DNA from 2 places in the Sorangium sp. So ce448 genome. Region 1 is predicted to be linked to the other one. Evidence: predicted binding sites of a transcription regulator. Region 1 holds the regulator's gene; the other holds the start of a gene.
The links. Region 1 encodes HrcA, which represses chaperone genes, less so after heat shock. Its sites were predicted from a motif close to GNTAGCACTCNCCNNNGGNGAGTGCTANC; they were not measured.
Positions count from the first base shown of each region.

Region 1 (13,952 bases):
CGCGATCGGCGTCGGGACCGCCGCCGCGCTCGCCGCGCGCGGCGTCCGCGCCGACATCGTCCCGCGGGAATTCCGCGGCGAGGAGCTCGCGGAGGCCATCCTGGCCGACCCAGCGCTGGCCGGACGCCGGGCGGCGTCCCCTCGAATCCGCGTGCTCCTCGCGCGCGCGCTGGTCGCCCGCGAGGTGCTCCCCGAGCGCCTCCGCGCCGCCGGTTGCGAGGTCGATGTCGTGCCTGTCTACGAGACCCGCCCTGCGTCGGCCGGCCGCCGCGAAGAGCTGCTCGGGGCGCTCTCGGCGGGCGCGATCGACGTCGTGCTGCTCACCTCGAGCAGCACCGTCGACAGCCTCTGCGATCTCCTCGGCGAGGGCGCCGCGGCGCGCCTCGAGCGCGTGCTCCTCGCGAGCATCGGGCCGATCACGACCGCGACGGCCGAGAAGCGGGGGCTCCGGATCGGCGTGACCGCCGAGGTGAGCACCACAGCAGGTCTCCTGGACGCGCTGGATCGACATTTCACTGCATTGCAAGCGGCCCCTGGGGACGCCAAGAGCGAATGAGCTGGTCGCACGATGTGCGGCCGGCGCAGCTCCGGAAATAAAGAGAGCGTCGCAGCGGACCTGGGGGGGAAAGGTCTCCGCCGCGACGCTCGATCCCAGGGGAGAGCAGGGCGCGTGCCTGCGGCTTCTTCAAGTCGATTCAGGTACTTAGGACGTCCTGGCAGGAGTCTCCTTGCGCTGCTGCGCCGCCACGGCGACAGAGATGCAAGGACACTCCTGATTCAGCATGACCGTCGACCATCGACAGCGGCATTCCCCGGGCCGGAGCAGGCGTACAGCGTCACAGCCGGACAGCGCTGGTGGTAAGATGAGCGCCCTCAGGCGCCGTTCGACTCACTCGAACGTCGCTCGCACCACGAGGAACTTGTTGTTGAGCTCGATGGAAGTGAGCTTCTCGAAGATGCGAGGGCTGCCGAGCTCGTTCGACAAGGAACCCGTGCGTCCGTGCTCGGTGACGAAGTAGAAGGTCTTCACGCCCTTCTTCTTCTGCTCATTGATGTAATCCTGGAACTTCTTTCCGCTCGATACGAAGGCCGCCATCCGGTTGCCGGCATAGAAGTTCTCGCCCTTCCAGTTCAGCTGGTAAGCGACGAGCGGCCCCGGGATCTGCTGATTCGCGCGCACGTAGGCGAGCAACGTCTCGCGTTGCCCCCAGTGAGGCGACGTCCGCACGAAGTACACGTCGATGCCCCACGCCGTGAACACGACGGCGAGCGAGAGGAGGGCGTAGACGACCTGGCGGCGCCAGCGCGCGACCATCAGCAGCAAGCACAGGGCAGCCGCGGCGGCGGTGAAGGCCCACAGGGTCGCGGAGAAGTCGAGCGACTGCGGCCAGGGGCGCTTGTAATTGTACGTGAACAGGTGCAGCAGCCTGGCCTGGCTCGGCTGTCCCTCGCGCACCATCGCGAGATCGCGCCCGACGAGGAACACGAGGAGCGCAGCGCCGAGCGCGACGGCGCCGAGCATCGCGCGCTCGTAGCTGACCACCGCGGCGGAGCGCGCCGACTGCACCGGTGAGGAGGCGCCGTTCGAGCGGAGCGCGAGCCCTCCGGCGCGGCCATCGAGGCGCAGCATGTCGTCGAGCAGGATCCCCGTGAGCATCGCCGCCGGCGGGACGGCCGGCAGGATGTAGTGATGGAACTTCGTCAGCATCAACGAGAACAGCGCGAAGCCGAAGAGGAACCACATCGCCAGGAACACCGAGGCGTCGCCCTGGCGGACGTCGGCCGAGCCACGCTCCCCCGGCGCCGCCCCCTCGCGCCGCCTGAGCCACCACACGAGCGACGCGGGCACGAGCCCGGTCCACGGGAACATCGCGTAGCCGAGCTGCCACACGTAATAGCGGAAGCTCACGTCGTCGCCCTCGTTCGTGTCGTGGACATGGGTGAAGGCGCGCTTGAACATGTCGTGGAACAGGAGCCTGTCGGTGAACGGCTGGCCGTGCCGCGCGTACATCGCGACGAACCAGGGCAACGCGACGCACGCGAGCACGAGCAGCCCGACGGGGATCTCCATCTTGAGCACGTCGCGGTACCGGCGAGAGACGACGACGTAGCCGAGCGCGCAGAGCACCGGGAGCCCGAAGCCGGCCGGCCCCTTGGCCATCGTGGACAGGGCAGCGAAGAACCACGCCGCGAGGAAGAGGAGCCGCTGGACGCGCCGCTCGCCCCAGCTGGCGTACAGGATGATCGCGAGCGTCTGCACCCAGACGAGCGCCTGGAGCGCAGGCTGAAGGCCGGGGAGCACGGGCAGCACCGCCCGGCAGGCCTCGTTGCCAGGGAGACCGCAGTTGCCCGGTGAGCCCGAGCTGAAGACGTCGCCGCGGAAGTGGAGGCCGAAGGGCGAAAGGCCGATCTCGACGTGACGCGAGAGCAGGTAGAGGATCTGCGGCAGCGCGCAGGCGAGGATCGCCCCCAGCACGAGGTGATAGGCCGAGAGGCCCACCTTGAACGGGCCGAGATCCACCTCGTAGACGCGCGCCTCCTCCGCGTCGTCGGTGTGGATGCCGAGCAGGAGGAGCGCCATCGCCGCGGCCATCGTCGCGACGAACGGCATGTCGGTCATGGTCTGGTGGGAGACCAGGAACCACTGCGGCATCGTGGCGAGGACGAGCCCCGCGAGCAGCCCCGCGCGGCGGCTGAAGATCCGCGAGACGGCCTTGTAGAGGAGATAGACGGCGATGAGCGTCAGCGCGAAGACGGGGAGCCTGACGGCCCACTCGGGCCACGGGGTGCGCCCCTCGGCGGCCGCCGAGAGCATCTCGCCCGCGCGGTAGCGGACGCCGAACGCGGCCATCGCGAGCGCCTGCATCCAGAAGTCGAGCACCGGCTTCGACCAGAACCAGCCGTCCTGCGCCCACCAGAGCGAGATCCAGTCGTTCCTGGCCAGGATCTCGCGCGCGACCTCGCCGTAGTGCGTCTCCCAGGGATCGGTGAGCGAGTGGCTCCCGAGCATGGGGAGGTAGAGCAGCGTGACGACGGCGACGAGCCAGAAGCCGTGCCGCCGGCCGAGGGGGCGCGGAGCTCCCGCCTCGTCGACGCGGCAGGGGCCGAGGCGCTCGCCGAACCGGAACGCGCCGATGACCGCCGTGAGAAACGCGGCAGGGACGGCGATGGCGGGCACCGCCAGCGAGAGCAGCGTCGGCGCGCCGTCCGACGAGAGGGGGCTCGGCGAGAAGAAGCCCGCGACGCTCAGCGTGATCAGGACGAAGAGCGCGACGAGCCCCCCCCCGAGCAGCGCGAGCGGGCCGAGGAGGTCGCGGATCCCGACGCGCGTGGCGACGCGCTCGGGGGGATCGTCGAACGTGCCGAGCAGATCGAGCAGGCCGATCGCCGCGATGGCGACGCCGAGCGCGCCGATCGGGACACCCCAGCGCAGCTGAGGCGCGAGCGCCATCACGACGAACGTGAGGAGGGCGCCCGCGGCGGACACGGCAGCGCCACGCCACCGGAGCGGGTTGCCCTGCGGCACGAGCCGAGCCTCCTCGGCGTCGGCCGCGGCCCCGACCATCCCGACCATGCCGTCGCTCTCTGCCGATCCGTCGCCAGGGGAAGGCGCGCGTGGCTCAGGAGCGCTCGGGCTCTCCAGATCGCCCGCGACCGTCCCGTCGCGGGCGTCCGCGGGCGCACCGCTGCGTTTGTCGTGTGTGTCGTTCATGGCTGCGCCAACCGCGGAACGAGGCGCGGCCCTGGCGTAGCAACTCCAGGTCGCCGGGCAAAGCAGCGGTCGCATGCACCCGCGCTGCGATCCCGACCGCGCGCACCCCGCGAGCCACGCGCGCTGTACCGTGTGGATGGGTCGGTGGGCCTCACGCGCCCAGGAAGGCCCCCCGCCCCGTTCGCGTGCCTGGCCGGCACGACAGGAGCAGGGGCGGGTCGACACCCACGGCCAGGCAGCGGCCGCGGTGGGCGGCTACTTCGTCAGGCGCGCGATCTCTTCCTTGATGATCGTCTCGGCGAGCACCGGCACGACCTCCCACACGACGCGCTCCACGACGTCGCGGGACAGCGCCATCACGGCCTCCACCTGCTCGGAGCTGAGCCCGAGGCCCTCGAGCTTGCTCGCCATCTGGCCGTTGACCTGCGCGGAGGCGGTCGCGGCGACGGCGGCAGGCCCCGTCGCGGTCTTCGGCACGCCGGACACCGGCGTCGGCGAGAAGGCCATCGTCGTCGTGACCGGCACGTTTGCCGAGCCGCCCGGCGCCGTCTTGACCGAGGCCTGGGCCGGCGCAGCGCTCGTGGCCGGCGCGTTGGGCGTGTAGATGAGGGTCTTCGCGCGCTGGAGCGGGCTCGCTGCTGCCTGCTGCGCGGCGGCCGCGGGCTGCGCGGCGGCTGCGGGCTGCGCGGCGGGCTGCGCCGCAGGAGAGCGCGCGGGCGCAGTCGCTGCGGCAGCAGGGGCCGCTGCGGCGGCGGGCTTCGCTTCGCCGCGCGACGCCAGCAGCTTCTTGACCTTGTCGATCATCTGCTGGGTGTCGAACGGCTTGTCCATGTGATCGTCCGCTTGCGCGCCCGATCCCTTCGCGGGGTCGAACGGGTTCTGCTTGGACGACAGGATCAGGACGGGCGTCGCCGGTGAGGCCTGCTTGATCGCCTTGCACAGCTCGTAGCCGTTCTTCGGCTCGAGCGTGACGTCGGCGATCACCAGGTCGGGTTTATCGCTCTTGAGCTTCTGCAGCGCAGCGTCGGCGCTGCTCGCCGTCACGACGCGGAAATCCTGACCCGCAAAGGTGATTTCGAGCACTTTGCGCATGGTCACGCTGTCGTCTACGGCGAGAAGGGTGCTGGCCACGAACGGGTCTCCTCTCAGATGGCGAGAAAGCGGCGACGGCTCTGGATATCTTCGGCTCCCGTCGCGCGATGTGTCAACATTCGCGGTGTATTTCGCCCCCGCGGGCCCCGCGGATGTGCGTTTTTTCGCGCCGGTAGAGCCCGGTCCCACGCTGATGGGCGGAGCCGAGGCGCCCCGGTGACCTCTACATGCGTCCGCTCCGACCCGCCACTCCGCCGAGCCACGAAGACAAAACCGCCGAAACGACCGGCGTCCACCCGGCCGCGCCGGTACGACCTCCGCAGGATGGCCGCTGGACGGTGCCCGCCGAGCTGGATCGGCGCCCGCTGGACGGGGCCGTCCGTGCGCTGGCCGAGGTCTCGTGGTCCGACGCGCGCCGGTTGATCGAGACCGGCAAGGTGCTGGTCGGGAGCGCGGTGGCGACGAGCGCCCGTCGGCGGGTGCTCGGCGGGGAGCTGCTCGAGATCCGCCTGCACGCGCCGAGGCCCGAGACGGTGCGGCGGCGCAAGCTCGAGGGCGAGCTCGTGGTCTACGCGGACGCGAGCGTCGTCGTGGTGAACAAGCCCGCCGGGGTGAGCACCATCCCGTTCGGCGACGAGGATCCCGCGGAGCAGGCCGCGACCCTCGACGCGCTGGTGCGCGAGGTGCTGGCCAGGCGCGACCGCCTGCGCGGGCGCGCGCCGCTCGGCGTGGTGCAGCGCCTCGACAAGGGGACGAGCGGGTTGCTGGTCTTCGCGCGGACGCTCGCCGCGAAGAAGCACCTCGCGCAGCAGCTCCGCGTCCGCGCGATGCACCGGCAGTACCTGGCGCTCGCGCACGGCGCCGTCCCGCGCGGCACCTACCGCAGCTACCTCGTCGAGGATCGGGGCGACGGGCTGCGCGGCTCGGCGCGAGACAGGCGGCGCGAGGGGCAGCTCGCGGTGACGCACGTGGAGCCGATCGAGGTGCTCCGAGGGCCGCAGGAGGGGGCCGGCGCCGGGGGCGTGACGCTCGTCGCGTGCCGGCTCGAGACGGGACGCACGCACCAGATCCGCATCCACCTCGCGGAGGCCGGGCACCCGCTCGTCGGCGAGACCGTCTACGTGCGGGACTACCGCGGGACGAGGATCCCGGCCGCGCGGCTGATGCTCCACGCGGCCGAGCTCGGCTTCAACCACCCGGCCGACGACCGGCCGATGCGCTTCCAGGCGCCGCCGCCCCCGGACTTCGACGACGTGCTCGATCGGCTCCGCGCGCCGCAGCGGAAGGGCGCTACTTGACCTTGCCGCGGACCTCGGTCATCGCCGCGGCCGTGGCGTCGACCAGCGGCATGACCTTCGCGTAGTCCATCCGCGTCGGGCCGAGCACGCCCACGGTCCCGGCGACGCGGCCGTTCTCCATGTACGGCGCGGCGACGAGGCTGAGCTGGCCTCCGCCAAGGTCGCCCGCCTCGCTGCCGACGAACACGGTGACCTCACCCGCGCCGGCGGCGAGCGTCCGGTCGAGCAGATCGACGAGCTCCTCGCGCTCCTCGAGCGCCTTCATCAGCTTCTTGAGCCGGTCGACGTCGGCGTACTCAGGCAGATCGATGAGGCGGTTCTGCCCCTCGATGACGACCTCGCTCCGCCGGGTCACGTCGGCCGTCGCCTTGCTGCCGAGCTCGAAGGCGCGGCGCCTCAGCGCGTCGATCTGGAGGCGCTCGTCCGCGAGGCGGCGGGCGAACAGGTCCCGGATCTCGCCCAGGGTGCGCCCCTCGATGACGTCGGTGAGCAGGTTGTGGATCCGGGTGAGCTCGCCCTCGTTGATCGCCTCGTCGGCCGAGATGAAGCGGTTCGCGACCGAGCCGTCGGCGAAGACGAGCACCGCGAGCAGCTGCCCGGGCTTGGTCGGGATGAAGCGCAGCTGGGCGAGGGCGCGGAGCTCCGCCCGCGGCGCCGCGACGACCGCCGCGGCGCCGGACAGCTCCGAGAGGTAGCGCCCGGTCTCGCGGAGCGGATCGTTCGCCCCCGCGTAGATCTCGGTAAACCTCGCGCTCAGCTCGGCCTGCTGCTCGGGGGACAGCGACCGGAGCTCGACGAGCGCGTCGATGAACAGCCGGAGCGCGCGATCGGTCGGGATCCGCCCGGCAGAGGTGTGCGGCTGGTGGAGGTACCCGGCCTCCTCGAGGTCGGCGAGCACGTTGCGGATCGAGGCAGCCGACAGATCCAGCCCGTACTTCCGGGCGAGCGTCCTGCTGCCAACTGGGTCGCCCGTTGCAATGAACTCGGTGACCGCGGCGAAAAGGATCTTTCGAGCTCGGTTGGAAAGATCACCCATGTCAGTTGCATGCAGCGCACAAGCGCGCCGCGGTGGCTACCTGGACCAGGGACAGCCCGGACCGGGAAGCCACGCGGGCCGGACCTTCGCTCCCGTACGTCAAGCTGCGCGTGCGGGCGCTTGACCCACGGACACGCATGCGACCCATTTTGAGGGGATCGCGCGGCCCGGTCAAATGTCGCGGTAGGATCGGGCAGCAGCCACTGGCCAGCCACCCCGCGCACGGGGGCGCCGCTCCACCGGAGGGCGGCGCGGCCGGCCACTCGGCCAGGTGGCCGTGGTCGTGGTCACTTGCCCCCCCCGAGAGGGTCGGCCTGCCTTGCTTCGCACGAGGGATGTACCGCAACGATGCCGCCCGCACGCCATGCCGCCGCTGCCTGCGCGCTCGCCCTCGCGCTCGGCCCCCTCGCCGCCGCGCCGAGCGCGCAGGGCAAGCCGAAGGTCAGGTACCACCAGGACTGGGCGAAGCACCCGTCGGCGCGCTACGCGGCGATGAGCGCGGATCAATGCCGTGCGGCGCTCACGCAGCGGAAGATCGCGTTCCAGCCGGTGCAGCGCGCGCCGGGCGTGCTCGCTCCGGTGCGGCTGATGCAGGGGGTCGGCGGGGTCCTCTACCGGACGGCGCTGCCGGCCCACCAACGCGCGGGAAACCCGCACGACGTCTTCGACTGCCGCCTCGCGCTGGCGCTCTCGGACTTCAGCCGGATCCTCCGCGCGCACGACATCGACGAGGTGCTGATGTTCTCGGCCTGGCGACCTCCGGCCAGGATGTGGCCCGAGGGCAGGCTCGCCACGAGGCACCCCGGCGGGCTCGCGATCGACCCCTACAGGTTCATCAAGAAGCGCGTCGGCGGCGGGTTCGCGGAGGACTGGATCGAGGTGGAGCGCGACTTCGTCGGCAGGCGCGGCGCGCCGGTCTGCGGCGAGAGCGCCGTCCCGACCGGGCGGCCCCGCGGGGCCGGCAAGGGGGCGGGCACCGGCCCTCCAGCGGACGCGGCAGCACGCGAGCTGCGCTCCATCGTGTGCGAGGCCGTCGACCAGCACATCTTCACGTCGATCCTCACGCCCAACTACGACCGGGCGCACAAAAATCACCTGCATCTCGAGGTGACCCCCGGCGTCCAATGGCATCTCGTGCGCTGATCCGGGAGGGGCCGTCCTCCGTCCCCCGGCGCGCAAACCCGCTCTCCCTCCGAGGTCGACCCGCTATGTTAGCCCGCGTGCCCGCACGAAGACCCCCGCTCTCCCGCGCGTCCGCCGCGCTGGCGCTCGCCGCCGTCGCGCTGTCGTTCACGTTCGTCGGCTGCCCCTGCGTCAGCGGTCCCGTGAACGCGAGCCCCGCCCTCCGCTGGTTCCTGTTCTCGAACTTCGGCGCCAGCAAGATCTGCCCCGAGATGCTGAAGAGCGGGGTCTCGCTGCGCCTGCAGGACAGATCGGCGTCCATGGGGCGGTTCTTCCCGATGCAGTGCTCGTACGACGTCAACGACGCGGCCCAGACGATCACCGTCCACATCGCCGGCACCGGCTACGGCTACATGCAGCCGGCCAAGCGGGTGGGCTTCTCGCTCACGACGTCCGTCGAGTACCGACCCGACTTCCAGCTCGCGGACGATAACGTCTACGTGTGGGGACGGCTGAACCGGATCGTGCAAGGCCCGAGCTTCCAGCTCGGCTACGTCGAGAACCCGGTCATCGACGTGATGGCCAACGTCCCGCCGTTCGGCGGGCTCGCCAACCTGCTCGGCAACCAGATCGTCGCTGGCGAGCTGACACGCGGGTTCACCGTCCTCTACAACGAGGAGACCGGGAAGGACTTCACGCTGGGGATCCTCATGCCGCCCCAGCGACCGCACCACCCGTTCGAGGCGGAGGACGAGGAGCGGTACACGTTCGCGAACGAGACCGTCGAGGTGTACGCGAACCAGCGCGACTACCTGGGGCCGTTCGAGGTCGCCGACTCGGACCAGGCGCTCTACCTCAAGGTCAGCGCGCAGGGCGCGCCCGTGGACCTCATGATCGTCGACAAGCCCACCGGCGACGCGTGGCGCGAGGCCTACCAGACCGGCAAGCCGCTCGGCCCCCCGCCAGGCCCGGTGCAGGCAGGCGGCCCTCTCCAGCCCGGGATCATCGAGACCCGCCGCTACGCGCTGCGCCCGGGCCTCTACTACGTCGTCATCGACAACACGGCGGCGGCCGGCCTGGTCGCGCCTCCCATCACGCTGCTCAGCCCCCTCGGGGGTTCGGCGGCTCAGATCAGCTACATGGCGCAGGTCGGCGAGTAGCGCCGACGAGCGGGGCACAGGCAGCATCGGCGAGGCCGCGCCACGTAGGCTCGGTCACCGGCCTTGACGCGGTTCGCCGCGAACGGGATAAACTTGCCATGGCCGTCATGGAGAGAGAGGGGAGCAGCGCCAGCCACGTGGACGAAATTGCCCTCGACCGGCTCCGCGCTCGCCTCCAGGCGTACATGGCGAAGAAGGGGCTGAGATCGACGGCGCAGCGCCGGCTGATCGTCGACACGTTCTTCTCCGGCGCCCCGCACATGACCATCGAGGACCTGCTCGCGGAGGTGCGCGCGCACGACCGAGGCATCGGGTACGCGACGGTGTACCGCACGCTCAAGCTGCTCGCGGAGTGCGGCGTGGCCTCCGAGCGACGGTTCGGGGACGGCCTTAGCCGCTACGAGCTGGCGGACGACGCCAGCGCGCACCACGACCACCTGATCTGCGTCAACTGCGGGAAGATCATCGAGTTCGAGGAGCCGCGGATCGAGGCGCTCCAGGAAGAGATCGCCGCGAAGTACGGCTTCGACGTGACCTGGCACAAGCACGAGATGTACGGCGTCTGCGCGGACTGCCGCGACGCCAAGGACACCACGCCCGACGTCTCGTAGCCCGCCCCGGCGCGGCGAGGAGCCCCGCGCCGGCGACCGCGCCCGGCGCTCAGCTCTTCGCGTCGAGCGCGCGGGCGTGGACGACGGCCATGACGCCGCCGAGCAGCGAGGCGATGGGCGCGTAGGCCGGCGGGAGCACGAACGCGGCGATGACCGCGGCGCCGACGAGCGCCGGGGCGACGCTGAGCGCGAGCCCGACGCGCGCCTCGAGGCGCGTGCGGTGCGCGAGCGCGAGGGAGAGCGCGGCGTCGCGGACGTCGTCCGACGCGAGGACCGTGGAGAAGTCGGCGGGCGCCGAGCCGGCGGCGCCGAGCGCCACGGAGACGTCCGCGGCGCCGAGCGCGGCGTCGTCGACGCCCGCGTGGCCGAGGACGGCGACGCTCGTGCCCGCGTCGATCAGGCGACGCACCTCCGTGCCGCGATCCGCGGGGAGGATCTCGGGGCGGATGTGATCGATGTCGAGCGAGCGGCCGATCGCCTCGCACGTCTCGCGCGCGTCGCCCGACATCAGCACGGGCTCGATCTGCGCGTCGAGCAGGTGCTGGATGGCGGCCCGCGCCCCGGGGCGCAGCCCGTCCTGCAGGCCGATGATGCCGACGAGGCGAGCGCCGACCGCGACGAGGACCACCGTGCGCCCCAGCGCCTCGAGCTCGGCGACGCGGCTCTCGGCCGCGGCGATCGAGATCCGCTGCTCGAGCATGAGCGCGCGGTTGCCGACGCAGAGCTCCTCGCCGGACGAGGTGACGGCCGTCACGCCGAGGCCGGGGTGGAAGTTGGGGTTGCGCACGCCGTCGGGCCGCAAGCCGCGGGCGCGCGCGGCGCGGACGATCGCCGTCGCGACGGGGTGCTCCTCGGTGCGCTCCGCCCCGGCCGCGAGCGCGAGCACGTCGCTCGGCTTGAGCTTCTGGCCGGTCGCCTCCAGCTCCGCGAGCTCGGGCTCGCCGAGCAGCAGCGTGCCGCGGGCGCAGAACACGGCGACCGAGGTCTTCCCTGCGCGATCCCAGGCGTCGGCGCTCTTGTAGACGATGCCCCGGCGGAGCCCGAGCAAGATGCCCCGCGCGACGTGCACCGAGGCGATGGACGCCGTGATCGCCGTGGACAGCGCGGCGAGCACGGCGGCCGCGGTCATCGCGATCTCGACCGGAGCGCGCCCGGCGACGAAGGCGGAGAGCGCGCCGATCGCCGCGGCGCCGATCGCCCAGCGCTCGGTCAGGGCGCGGGAGGCCTGCGCGATGGGCGCGAGGGCGTCCGCGCGCCGGCGGGCGTCGAGCAGGACGCGCGCGACCGCGCGATCGCCGCCGGAGAAGGTGCACGCGCCGACGAGGCGACCCCGGACCACGGTGGCCCCGGCGACGACCGGGTCGCCGTCGCGGCGGCGGGTCGGCGTGGTCGCGCCGATCCAGGGGAGCACCTCGACGTCGCCGCCCGTGACGACGAGGTCGACGGGGACGATCTCCCCCGCGTCGACCTGGACGCTCTCGCCCGGTCGCAGCTCGTAGAGCTCATCCCCGGCGCCCTCGACAGGACCGCCGTCGCCGCCGCGCTGAGGGGCGCGGTCGGCGGGCGCCGAGCCCTGCGCCCACGCGCCAGGCGGCCGGCGCGCCGGGGTCGAGAGCACGGATCCGATCCACGCCCGCTCCCCGAATACGCGATGTCGGGCGCTCTCGATGAGCCACGCGCTGATCGCGCTGGCGGTGGCGATCACGCCGGCGAGCGACGCTGCCTCGGCCGCGAGGGCGCGGTCCTGACCGAAGAGGGCCCAGACGGCGGCGACGAGCCCGCCAAGGACGGGGGCGAGCATCGGCGCAGGGTGCGGATCGGTGGCGTCGCGCGCGGTCGTGGCGGCGCGGCCAAGGAGCATCCCGGCGCTCACCGTGGCGAGCACGATCCGCGCGCCGATGACGAGCTTCGCGTCCCCGGCGAGGGTGAGCGCGACGGCCAGCGTCCCCGCGATGATCGCGAGCACGAGCAGGAGCGCGCCGATGTCCCGCGCCTCGACCGCGTCGTAGCGCTGCGGCTCCTCGCTCAGGATGGTGTTCCCGATGGGCTCGAGCAGCGCGCGATCGTCGTCGAGGACGGGCAGATCGGGGAGCTTCTCGTCGAGCGACACGGGGGGGAACGCGTTCACGATCGGCGCGTCGAGATCTGCGACGCGCGCCGCGCCCTCGTCGGCGCTCGCCCGCGCGGGCTCCGCGCGCGGGGTGCGCGGGGTGGAGGCGTGGTGTCCTCCGGCGCCGGGCGGCGCGCCCGACGGGAGCCCCCGGGGAGGAGCGCCGGCGAAGGGCGCGCCCGACGCCGCGAGGCCCGCAGGCCGGCCGTCCCCCGGCGCAGGCGGCGCTTCACCGAGGAAGGCGTGGCGGCACCGCGCGTTGCAGAAGTAATGGAAGCGCTGATCGAAGATCGCCACCTGCCCCGCGCGCAGCGGATCGATCAGCTTGCTGCAGCCCGAGCACGGGACGGGTGCGACGGCGGGACCCGCGGCGCGCGAGGCGACCACCTCAACCTGCAGCCGGCGTCTCGGCGAGCGCGGCCTCGACCTCGGCCAGCGCCTCGTCGATCTGCGCCTCGCTCACGATGAGGGGCGGCGTGAACCGGAGCACGCTGTTGCCTGCGATCGTGAGCAGCACGCCCCGATCGCGCGCGCGGCCGAGGGCGGCGCGCGCGTCGACGGTCGGCGCGAGGATGAGCCCGCGGAGCAACCCGCGCCCGCGCTCGCCGAGGCACACGCCCGGCAGCCGCGCGGCGATGGCTGCGAGGCCGCGGCCGAGCTGCTCGCCGCGCTTCACGGCGGCCTCGCACAGCTTCTCTTCCTCGATGACCGCGAGCACCGTGCGCGCCGTGGCGGAGGCGAGCGCGTTGCCGCCGTAGGTCGAGCCGTGCGAGCCGGGGGGCAGCGCGCCGTTGAGCCGCTCCCGCAGCACCAGCGCGCCGACCGGGAACCCACCGCCGAGCCCCTTCGCGAGCGCCGCGGCGTCGCCCTGGACGCCGTCGTACATCGCGCCGAGCCAGTGCCCCGTGCGCGCGATGCCGGTCTGCACCTCGTCGATGAGCAGCAGCGCGCCGTGCTCGTCGGCGATGCGCCGCAGCTCGGCGAGGAACCCGGCCGGCGCCGGCAGCACGCCGCCCTCCCCTTGCACCGGCTCCACGAGGATCCCCGCGACGTCCGGGCCCATGGCCGCGCGCACCGCCGCCGCGTCTCCGTACGGCACGTGCGTGACGCCGTCGAGCGAAGGGCCGAAGCCCTCGCGGTACTTCGGCGTCCCGGTCAGGGCGACCGCGCCGAGGGTGCGGCCGTGAAACGCGTTGTCGAACGCGATGATCCGGTAGCGCCCCTCCTCGCCCCGGTTGAAGAAATGGCGGCGCGCGAGCTTGAGCATCGCCTCGTTCGCCTCCGCGCCCGAGTTGCAGAAGAAGGCGCGGTCGAAGCCGGTCTTCGCGCAGAGCTCCTCGGCGAGGCGGAGGTTCTCCGCGTTGAAGAAATAGTTGGAGACGTGCATCAGGCGGCCCGCCTGCTCGGAGATGGTCGCCACGAGCCGCGGGTGAGCATGCCCGAGCGAAGCCACGGCCACCCCGGCGCACATGTCAAGGTACCGGCGCCCCTCCGTGTCGAAGAGCTCGCAACCCCTGCCGCGGTCGAGGACGAACGGCGGCTGGCGGTAGTTGCCGAGGAGGTGCTTCTGCGCCGCGAGGAGCGGCGCGCTGGCCGGCGTCGAGGCGTTCGCCGGAGGAGGTTCGGCGGCGGGGCTTGTGGCGATGCTCATGGGGGGCGATCTAACGCCGGGCGGGGGGTCGGAGCAAACGCTCGATGCAGCGCCCGCAGCGGATCGTGGAGACCCGGGCAATCTGAGCGGCCGGAGCGCGGCCGGAGCGCGGCCGGAGCGCCCGCGCGCCGGCCCCCCTGCGGGCGTCCTGGGCCGGCGC
Region 1 is NZ_CP150343.1:8,334-22,285, reverse strand. Features, by position in the region: gene cobA (uroporphyrinogen-III C-methyltransferase) at 1-556, shown strand, start outside; gene WMF45_RS00065 (ArnT family glycosyltransferase) at 890-3,712, opposite strand; gene WMF45_RS00060 (response regulator transcription factor) at 3,968-4,993, opposite strand; gene WMF45_RS00055 (RluA family pseudouridine synthase) at 5,143-6,102, shown strand; gene hrcA (heat-inducible transcriptional repressor HrcA) at 6,095-7,138, opposite strand; gene WMF45_RS00045 (hypothetical protein) at 7,487-8,281, shown strand; gene WMF45_RS00040 (hypothetical protein) at 8,359-9,420, shown strand; gene WMF45_RS00035 (Fur family transcriptional regulator) at 9,519-10,031, shown strand; gene WMF45_RS00030 (HAD family hydrolase) at 10,081-12,528, opposite strand; gene WMF45_RS00025 (aspartate aminotransferase family protein) at 12,530-13,792, opposite strand.

Region 2 (5,150 bases), 5.0 Mb from region 1:
CTGGGACTTGCCCTCGACGCCGTAGCCGATCTCCACCGTGCCGGTCTCGTCGGGCCGGCCGTTCAGCACCACGCTGCCGACGACGACGCGCTCCTCCTGCGCGCGCGTCACCATCAGCCGCGTGCCCCACAGGAACGCCTCTGGATCGTCGCGCAGCCGGTCGAGCGGCGAGCTGAAGGCGCGCTCGACGAGGGCGCGCCCGGGCCAGGCGCCAGGGAAGCGCGCGCCGGACAGGGCCTCGGCCTCGGCGCGATCTCCGCGGATGACCGCCTCGAGCAGGGGCAGCGAGACCGGGGTGAGCGCCAGGCGCTCTGTAGTCAGGGTGCTCATCGCGAACCTGCGCCGGATCAGATCATGCGCCGCGGCCCGCCGGAAGTCGAAATGGCGAAGGGCCGGCTTCCTGAGGAGGAAGTCGGCCCTCGCCCGCCGGGCTTAACGGTCAGCGCGGCGCGTCGCGATCAGAAGTCGTGGCCGTGGCCCGCGTGGCCGCCACCAGCCGCCGGCTTCTCCTCCTTCGGCCGCTCGGCGATGAGCGCCTCGGTGGTGAGCATCAGGCTGGCGACGCTGGCCGCGTTCTGGAGCGCCGACCGGACGACCTTGACCGGATCGATGACGCCCATCTCGAGCAGGTTGCCGTAGTCGCCCGACGCGGCGTTGTAGCCGTACGAGTCCTTGCCGTCGCGCACCTTCTGCACGACGATCGAGCCCTCTTCCCCGGCGTTGGCCGAGATCTGGCGGAGGGGCTCCTCGATGGCGCGGCGGATGATGTTCACGCCGAACCGCTGCTCGTCGTTGACCTTGAGCTTCTCGAGCGAGCTCTGCGCGCGGATGAGCGCCACGCCGCCGCCCGGGACGATGCCCTCCTCGACGGCCGCGCGGGTCGCGTGGAGCGCGTCCTCGACGCGGGCCTTCTTCTCCTTCATCTCGGTCTCGGTCGCAGCGCCGACCTTGACGACCGCGACGCCGCCCACGAGCTTCGCGAGACGCTCCTGGAGCTTCTCGCGGTCGTAGTCGCTCGTCGTGTTCTCGATCTGAGCGCGGATCTCCTGCTGCCGGGCCTTGATCTTGTCCTTCTTGCCCTGGCCGCCGACGATCGTGGTGTTGTCCTTGTCGATGAGGACCGTCTTCGCGCGGCCGAGATCGCTGATCGTGACGTTCTCGAGCTTGAGGCCGAGCTCCTCCGCGATCACCTGGCCGTCCGTCAGGGTGGCGATGTCCTTCAGCATCTCCTTGCGGCGGTCACCGAAGCCGGGCGCCTTGACGGCCGCGCAGTGCAGCGTGCCGCGGAGCTTGTTCACGACGAGGGTCGCGAGCGCCTCGCCCTCGACGTCCTCGGCGATGATGAGGAGCTGCTTCTGGCTCTTGGCGATCGCCTCGAGCACCGGGAGCAGGTCCTTCATGTTGGAGATCTTCTTCTCCGAGATGAGGATGTAGCAGTCCTCGAGGTTCGCCTTCATGGCCTCGGGATCGGTCACGAAGTACGGCGAGAGGTAGCCGCGGTCGAACTGCATGCCCTCGACAACGTCGAGGGTCGTGTCGGCGCTCTTGGCCTCCTCGACCGTGATCACGCCCTCCTTGCCGACCTTCTCCATGGCGTCGGCGAGGAGCTTGCCGATCGTCTCGTCGCCGTTCGCGCTGATCGTGCCGACCTGCGCGATCTCCTTCGCGTCCTTGGTCTGCTTGGCGGAGCTGCGGAGGTGCTCGACGATCGCCTCGACCGCCTTGTCGATGCCGCGCTTGATCTCCATCGGGTTGTGCCCGGCCGCGACGAGCTTGGAGCCCTCGCGGTAGATCGCCTGGGCGAGCACCGTCGCGGTGGTCGTCCCGTCGCCGGCGATGTCGCTCGTCTTCGAGGCGACCTCGCGGACCATCTGGGCGCCCATGTTCTCGAAGCGGTTCTCGAGCTCGATCTCCTTGGCGACCGTGACGCCGTCCTTGGTGACCGTCGGCGAGCCGAAGCTCTTCTCGATGACGACGTTGCGCCCCTTCGGGCCGAGGGTGACCTTGACCGCGTCGGCGAGGGCGTTGACCCCCGCGAGGATCATGCTGCGGGCGGACTCGTTGTAGATGATTTCCTTGGCTGCCATGGTGTCTCTCCTAAGTTCCTTCTGTCGCCCGCGTCACTTCTCGATCACGCCGAGGATGTCGTCCTCGCGGAGGATGAGGTGCTCCTCGCCGTCGATCTTGACCTCGGTGCCCGAGTACTTGCCGAAGAGGACGCGATCGCCCTCCTTGACGTCGAGCTTCCGCACGGTACCGTCCTCGGCGACCTTGCCGTTGCCGACGGCGACGACGGTCCCCTCGATCGGCTTCTCTTTCGCGGTGTCCGGAATGTAGAGACCTCCCTTGGTCTTCTCTTCTTCCTTCACGCGCTGAACGATCACGCGGTCCTGGAGCGGTCGAATCTTCATCTTTGCAAGTCCTCCGGGGACGAGCGCCGCGTCCCACGAACGGCGGACCCAGCCGGCGCGATGGAGCGCGCCGGAAGGCCCCCTACGATTGCAGTCTGGGCACTTTGCTAGCACTCACCTGTGGCGAGTGCTAGCGAGCGCGCGGAAGATAGCCACCCCCTGGAGGGTGTCAAGAGTGGCCCCTGGCCGGCACTTTGCGCGTTGGCAGCCAGGCGCAGAGGTGGCTGTAAGTCCTGGAGATCGCAGGGGAAGGTGCGTGGCGCAAGGCTGGGCTCGGCGGAGCCCGTCGGCTAAAATGCACTTATGAGGGCAAAGCTGCGGCAGCACAGTGACGCGATGCCCTCAGGGCCTCCAGCCCGAGGGAGGCCGTCAGGACGTGTCTGGTTGACCTGAGCGCGCGGTGGCCCGGGTTACGTCGGTATCCAGGGCACCCGCATAAGTGAGGTGCCGCTGTGAGCCAAGCGATCTCTCTCTCCCCGAGCATGACCCGCTATTTCCAGGAGGTTGTGGACGAGGCGCTCCGAGTTCGGAACGTCGCCGTCACCGAGGCGGCGTCGAGTTACCTCGTCGGTCTGCTCTGTGCTTTTGCTCACCCGGACGAGCATGCCGAGTCTGCCTTCAACCAGCCCCTGACCTTTCTTCTGCGCGACGCGCTGGAGGCCTCCGGAGCCGAGCGCTTCCAGCGGCTGCGCAACCTGGGAGACAGCGTCCTCTACGTGGTCGGCTTCTTCGGCGGCCACATCGAGCTCAAGGGGGTCGATCGCGGCTACGTGGTCGGGGTCGGGTCGACCGCCTACCACCATGCCGCCGCTATGCTGCGCCTCAATGCGCGCGTCGGCCAGGGGCCCGATGTTCTTTCGGAGATGGCCGAGAAATTCGAGCGGTTCGTGAGCGTCCTGAACGATGTGGCCGACGGTACGCTCGCGTCGGGGGCTCGGGATGAGCGCTCGGTGCTCCGGCTGTACGAGCGCTGGGTTCGTACGGGATCGAGCCGCCTCGCGGATGAGCTCGGGGCACGAGGGCTCGTGCCGAGCCGTGGTACGGGCGGGCTCAACTGATGCTGGGGGCGACCTTTCCGTCCCGGATCCAGCAGCATCTGGCGCGCACCTATGCGCTCGATGACGCGCCCGCGGTCGACGATTTCATCCGGCTGACGGACGGCAGCGCACGCGAAGCGCTGCTGATCCGGCACGCCGACGGGGATATCGAGATCGCGCTGCACCTGCCCCGCCGGGCGATCACGCGGGGGCGAGAGCGGACGTTCGACGAGATCTGCCAGATCGTCGAGGGCGTGAGCCACTTCCTCTATGTGGCCGAGCGGGCCCGCAGGGAGCTGCCGGCGACCCAGCTCGAGCTCGAGCTCCAGGCCGAGGTCGACAAATACGTGCTGCTTGTTTACGGCGATCTGGCTGACGAGGTCGAGCCGCCTGGCCCGCCGCTCGGACGCCGCCACGAGGCGGCCCCATCGGGGGCGGGGCGCTTCGAGCCCGAGCGCGCCGCGCGGATCCGCGCCCATCTCTTCGAGCGGGTCACCTTCATGGATCCACCGGGCACGGAGACCGGCGATCGCTACCGGATCGCGAACGATCTGGCGGCGCGGTTCGCGGGCCGACTCGAGGCCGAGTTTGCCCGCCATGGGCGTCATGCCGAGCTTCTCGCGGCGCTGCGACGCTTCTATGCGGCGGGGCAGACGGAAAAGATCGCCCTCGCGCGCGCCGCGTGAGCGCATCCTCCCGGGCGCTCGGGGTCGCTCGGGAGGGCGGCGACGGGCGGCGACGGTGAAGAGCGCTCGCCGCGGCCGCGCGCTCTCGTTCTCTCTTGACCGGTTCGCGCGCACGTACTCTCATCCGCATCCACGATGCCTTTCGCGAGCACGATGCCGCCCCGTGTGCTGGTGGCCGAAGACGAACCGGCGATGTTGAGCCTCGTTGCGCGTCACCTGAGGAACCTGGGTTTCTCTGTGATCGAGGCTTCCGAGGGCGATGCCGCCTGGGAGCTCGCGCGCGAGCACCAGCCGGATCTGGTGATCCTGGACGTGATGATGCCCGGCATGAGCGGCTGGGAGATCTGCAAGCGGCTGAAGAGCGACACGTCCGACGGACGGCCGTTCGCGAGCACCGGCGTCATCATGCTCACCGGGATCGGCGAGAACCTGAACGAGATGACCTCGCCGCTCTTCGCCGCGGACGCCTGGTTGAACAAGCCGTTCGATTTCTCGGATCTGGACGCGCGGGTGCGCGAGACGCTCGCGCGTTATGCGAAGCAGGTCCCTGATGCGAACGGCGCCAGGGCTCAGGCGAGCGCGGTTGGCGAGGAGCGTGAAGCCGCGGCGCAGCCGTCTTCCAGAGAGCGGGCGACGGGGGCGAAGAAGTCGGGGGCAAACGGCGCCACGGCGAGCAGGGCGGCTGCGAAGCGGTCGGCCGCGACGAAGAAGCCGGCCACCAAGGCCGCGAAGAAGCCGGCCGTGGCGAAGAAGCCGGCCACCAAGGCTGCGAAGAAGCCGGCCGTGGCGAAGAAGCCGGCCGCCAAGGCTGCGAAGAAGCCGGCCGTGGCGAAGAAGCCGGCCGCCAAGGCTGCGAAGAAGCCGGCCGCGGCGAAGAAGCCGGCCACCAAGGCTGCGCAGAAGCCGGCCGCCAAGGCTGCGAAGAAGCCGGTCGCGGCGAAGAAGCCGGCCGCCACGAAGGCGGCGTCCAAGAAGAAGTCGATGAAGTGATCCAATCCGAGGCGGGCGCCGCGCGC
Region 2 is NZ_CP150343.1:8,755,300-8,760,449, reverse strand. Features, by position in the region: gene WMF45_RS33030 (GNAT family N-acetyltransferase) at 1-330, opposite strand, end outside; gene groL (chaperonin GroEL) at 459-2,087, opposite strand; gene groES (co-chaperone GroES) at 2,121-2,411, opposite strand; gene WMF45_RS33015 (hypothetical protein) at 2,864-3,469, shown strand; gene WMF45_RS33010 (hypothetical protein) at 3,469-4,134, shown strand; gene WMF45_RS33005 (response regulator transcription factor) at 4,270-5,124, shown strand.
Region 2: a site for HrcA is predicted at 2,518-2,546, ahead of groES (co-chaperone GroES). Genes of this name have one in related genera too.